DNA from 2 places in the Mesorhizobium sp. M7A.F.Ca.US.011.01.1.1 genome. Region 1 is predicted to be linked to the other one. Evidence: predicted binding sites of a transcription regulator. Region 1 holds the regulator's gene; the other holds the start of a gene.
What was found. Region 1 encodes LexA, which represses DNA repair genes until DNA is damaged. Its sites were predicted from a motif close to TGTTCNNNNTGTGTTCNG; they were not measured.

Region 1 (2,199 bases):
CTGGGCGGATCACCGCGCGGGAAGAGCAAGACCGCCGCCGCCAAAGCGATCCATGCCCGGTTTCCTGACGCGAAAATTCCTGCTGGCGGCAACCGGCCTTGCCATGACCTCGATCATCGCGGGAAGCGCGACGACGCTGTTTGCCATCTGGCATTTTCAGCGTGTCTCGCCGCTTAGCCTGTTTGCCAATCTCGCGGTTATGCCGATCGTCACCGTCGTCATGTTCCTGGCCGTCGCCAGCGCGCTGCTGATGCCTTTCGGATTGGATTGGCCGGCTCTCTACCTGATGGGTAAGGGCCTGACGATGATGATCGCCATATCCGGCTGGATCTCCGAGCGTTCGCCTGTCGACGGGGTCGGGCTGATTTCGCAACAGTCGGTCCTGTTGGTGGCAATTGCTTTGGTCATCGCGACGATGGCGACAACCTGGCTGCGGCTCGCTGCTCTGCCATTCGCGCTGGCAGGCTTGCTGACCGTCTCGGATACGCGCACGCCGGATGTGCTGATCTCGGAAGACGCCCGGCTGGTGGCGTTGCCGATCGGTGGCGGTGAGCTTGCCGTCAGCCGGGAGCGGCCGAACGAATTCACCGTCGACAACTGGAAACGCGCCCTGACATCAGAAACCATCGTCGTGCCAGAGGTGTTCGACAACAGCGATGGGCAATTCGATGTCGCGGATGCCGTTGATCTGCCGCTGGGATCCCCGTTCTATTGCTCCTCAGGCGTTTGCGTGGCCAGGCACATGTCCGGTGCGATCATTGCGTATGTCGAGGACCGCAAGGACACCTGGAAAGCCTGCGGCTTCGCCGAGCTGATCGTCATCAATGACGCCACCGCGTATGACGCCTGTCACAATCCGCTGGTCCTCGTCATCACCAAGCGGCAACTGGCTCGCAAAGGCAGTGCCGCGGTCTTCTTCGATCGCCAATCGGCGACCACGCCGGCGACGATCAGCTTCGCGGTGGACAGCCCATATCGGCCCTGGCACACGCAACGCAAATACTCTCGTGAGGCGAGGGGGCTGGCACCCTTCAAGAAACCGGAGAAGCCAGCGGCCAACCCACAGCCGCCTCAGTAGCGGCGGATCAGGCCGACGAGCTTGCCTTGCACCTTGACCCTGTCCGGGCCGAAAATACGGGTTTCATAGGCTGGATTGGCGGCTTCGAGAGCAATCGAAGCGCCCTTGCGGCGGAACCGCTTCAGCGTCGCTTCCTCTTCATCGACCAGCGCCACGATGATCTCGCCGGGGCTCGCCGTGTCGGCATTGCGGATGATGACGGTGTCGCCGTCGAAGATACCGGCCTCGATCATCGAGTCGCCCTTGACCTCCAGCGCATAGTGGGCGCCGCCCATGATCATGTCCGGCGGCACCGAGATCGAATGCGTCTGATGCTGGATGGCATCGATCGGCACACCGGCGGCGATACGGCCCATGACCGGGATCGACACGGCGGAGACCGCATCGTCATCATTGCCGGGCGAGGGCATCCGCGAAGGCGCCGGCTTGATCTGCCGGCCAAGGGCACCACCCTGACCGAGACTGCCCTGGATGACGCTTGGCGAAAACTTCTTTGCCGCGTTGAGGCCGGGCGCGATCGAGTCCGGCAATCGCAGCACTTCCAGCGCGCGTGCCCGGTTGGGCAACCGGCGAATAAAGCCGCGCTCCTCAAGTGCGGTGATCAGCCGATGAATCCCGGATTTGGAGGCAAGGTCGAGCGCCTCCTTCATCTCGTCGAAGGATGGCGGAATGCCGCTCTCCTTCAGGCGTTCATGGATGAACATCAGCAGTTCATGTTGCTTGCGCGTCAGCATGGCGGCCCCCAGGTTACCTGAAACCAGAATCGAAAAACAAACCCAGAACAAACCCTATCTGTTCCAGTTGTGTTCTGCAACCGTTTAAAGTTTAATGAATTTGTTAAGGCTGCTGAAATTATTTGGCGCTTGCCAGCGGGTCGCGATCACAGGCGCCAAGCACGGCGATGCGCCTGCTCACATTGAAATTATTATGGTTAATGACCTGTGGCTCATCCTCGACCCAAGGCTTGGCATTATCAGTCTATCGACCTCCACAAAGGACGATCAATCTTCGGGACGTTCGTTTGCCGTGAACGAAACGGAGCCAAAACGCCAACGTCTGTTGGCATTTGTGGCTGGAAATTCAGCTCTCCGTCATCTGCCAGGCAGTGAGGGCGGCGGCGG
Region 2 (2,199 bases), on a different contig from region 1:
GTGGCACGGGGCAAGCCCTTGGCACGGGGCAAGCTCCAGTGGTGTCCGGGTCCATCGTTACTCGCGTACCGGCCCATAGCCTTGCCTTGGCCTCACAGTTCCTTCTCAGCCAACTCCCTGAATTCGTCGGGAACCGAGCGTGCCGCCTCCAGCGCCACCGTGCCGTAGCCGACCGCCTGTTTGCCGAAGCGTTCGCGGATCTTGTCGATGGCGCGGTCGGCGTCGAAGCGTGCCAGGCCTTTTCGGGTGCCCGGCCGGCATTTCTCGTCGGTGAGGCCGAGCGGCAGTTCGAGCTGTAATTCGAAGCTTTCCTCGAGATGCGAGACCGAGATCGCCAGCAGCGAGATCGTTCTCTCGTGGGGGTTGTCGGCAAGCACGCCGCGCACCAGATCGCCGGCGATCTCGGCCAGCATCGCGGTCGCCGAGATCGGCTGGTCAAGCGTGATCGAGCGGGTGACCGCGCTGAGATCGGCAAAGCGCACGCGCACCGTCACCGTGCGGCCGGGCCGCGCCTTGGCGCGCAGCCGGCTGGCGACGCGGTCGGCCAGATGCAGCAGTGTCGGCACGATGACCCGTGCCATTGCGGGTTTTTGGCCAAGCGCCGATTGGGCGCCGGCCGAATGCGCGCGGCGCTTGGTCTCCAGTTTGCGCGGGTCACGGTTACATGACAGCGCGGCGAGCTTTTTGCCGGCGGCGGGACCGAGCAGCCGCGTCAGCGCGCCGCTATGCGTCCTGGCCAACTGACCGATGGTCTCGACGCCGATCTCCGCCAGCCGCGCTTTGGTGGCCGGGCCAACGCCCCACATCAGCCCGACCGGCAGGTCGTGCAGGAAGGCGAGCTCGGTGCCGGGTTCGACGACCACCAGTCCGTCGGGCTTGGCGACCTGCGAGGCGATCTTGGCCAGATGCTTGGTGCGGGCGACGCCGATCGAGATCGGCAGGCCGAGTTCGGCGCGTACCCGGCTGCGGATCGTCGTGGCGATCTCCTGTGGGGAGCCGAACAGATGCGTGCAGCCGGCGACATCGGCAAAGGCCTCGTCGATGGAGATGCGCTCGACCAATGGCGTAAAATCGTCGAGCACCTTGATCGCCGCGTCGCCCAGCCGCTGATAGTGGCTGAAATTGCCACCGACGAAGATCAGATGCGGGCAGAGCTCGCGCGCCTTGCGCCCCGGCATGCCGCCGCGCACGCCGAAGGCGCGCGCTTCGTAGGAGGCGGCGAGCACAACGCCACCGCCCACCGCGATCGGCTTGCCGCGCAGCGACGGATCGAGCAATTGCTCGACCGAGGCGTAGAAAGCGTCGAGATCGGCATGCAGGATGGTGGCTGTCGTTTCCATCGACCGCACATCCGCTGTTGCTGATAGATTGGAACAAATAAAGAACAAAGATGGATCATTGTCAAGGGAAGGGCGATTTGTGCGGCAACAGCCATGCCGGTTCGGCCTGAACGCAACCGCCTAGACAATATGCTCCGTTCGCAGCGCCGCTTCCATCCTTTCCAGCGCCGCTTCGCCGCCTGCCACCAGTTCGTCGGCAATCCTGGCCAGCTTGTCGTCGGCCTTGCGGTGCTTGCTGCCCCAGGCGCCGAGCGTCGCCAGCACCGGCAAGAGGTCGATCCCTGCTTCGGTCAGCCGGTAGACGGTTCTCAAGCCATGCGTCGGGTCGTCGCTTCTGGTGAGGATGCCTTCCTCCTGAAGCGTTTGCAGTCGCTCGGCCAGCGTGCGCGAGGAGATGCCTTCGTCGGATTGCAGGAATTCGCGAAAGTGCTTTTTCCCGGCGAAGACCATGTCGCGGATGATGAGCAGCGTCCAGCGGTCGCCGATCAGTTCGAGCGACAGGTTGATCGGGCAGCCGGATTTTTCGCGCGTCGACATTTATGCTTCCATTTTTAAATCACTTTACTATTGACATCGTTTTGGCCTTGCGTCAACGGTTCCAAATGTAAACTGTTTTGCGATGGCCCTGAGGAGAATGACGGTGAAAAAGCTGGTCCTGCAGATGCAGATGTCGGTCGACGGCTTTGTCGGCGCCACCGAGGACCATTCCTGGCAGCTCTGGGAGTGGGGTGACGAGAGCGCCTGGGACGATGCGCTGAAGCAGGACTTCAACGCCGTCTTCGCAGACGTCGATACCATCCTGCTCAGCCGCAAGATGGCGCAGGAGGGCTATCTCACCCATTGGGGCAATGCTGCGAGG

Region 2: the regulator LexA is predicted to act here: its motif matches at 1,370-1,387, upstream of dinB (DNA polymerase IV).

The regions. Positions count from the first base shown of each region.
Region 1 covers NZ_RZRT01000024.1:27,871-30,069, reverse strand. The annotation lists partial or broken gene EOA13_RS20955 (ComEC/Rec2 family competence protein) at 1-1,078, shown strand, start outside; gene lexA (transcriptional repressor LexA) at 1,072-1,812, opposite strand.
Region 2 covers NZ_RZRT01000076.1:16,925-19,123, reverse strand. The annotation lists gene EOA13_RS33410 (excalibur calcium-binding domain-containing protein) at 1-79, shown strand, start outside; gene dinB (DNA polymerase IV) at 93-1,340, opposite strand; gene EOA13_RS33400 (helix-turn-helix domain-containing protein) at 1,461-1,877, opposite strand; gene EOA13_RS33395 (dihydrofolate reductase family protein) at 1,981-2,199, shown strand, end outside.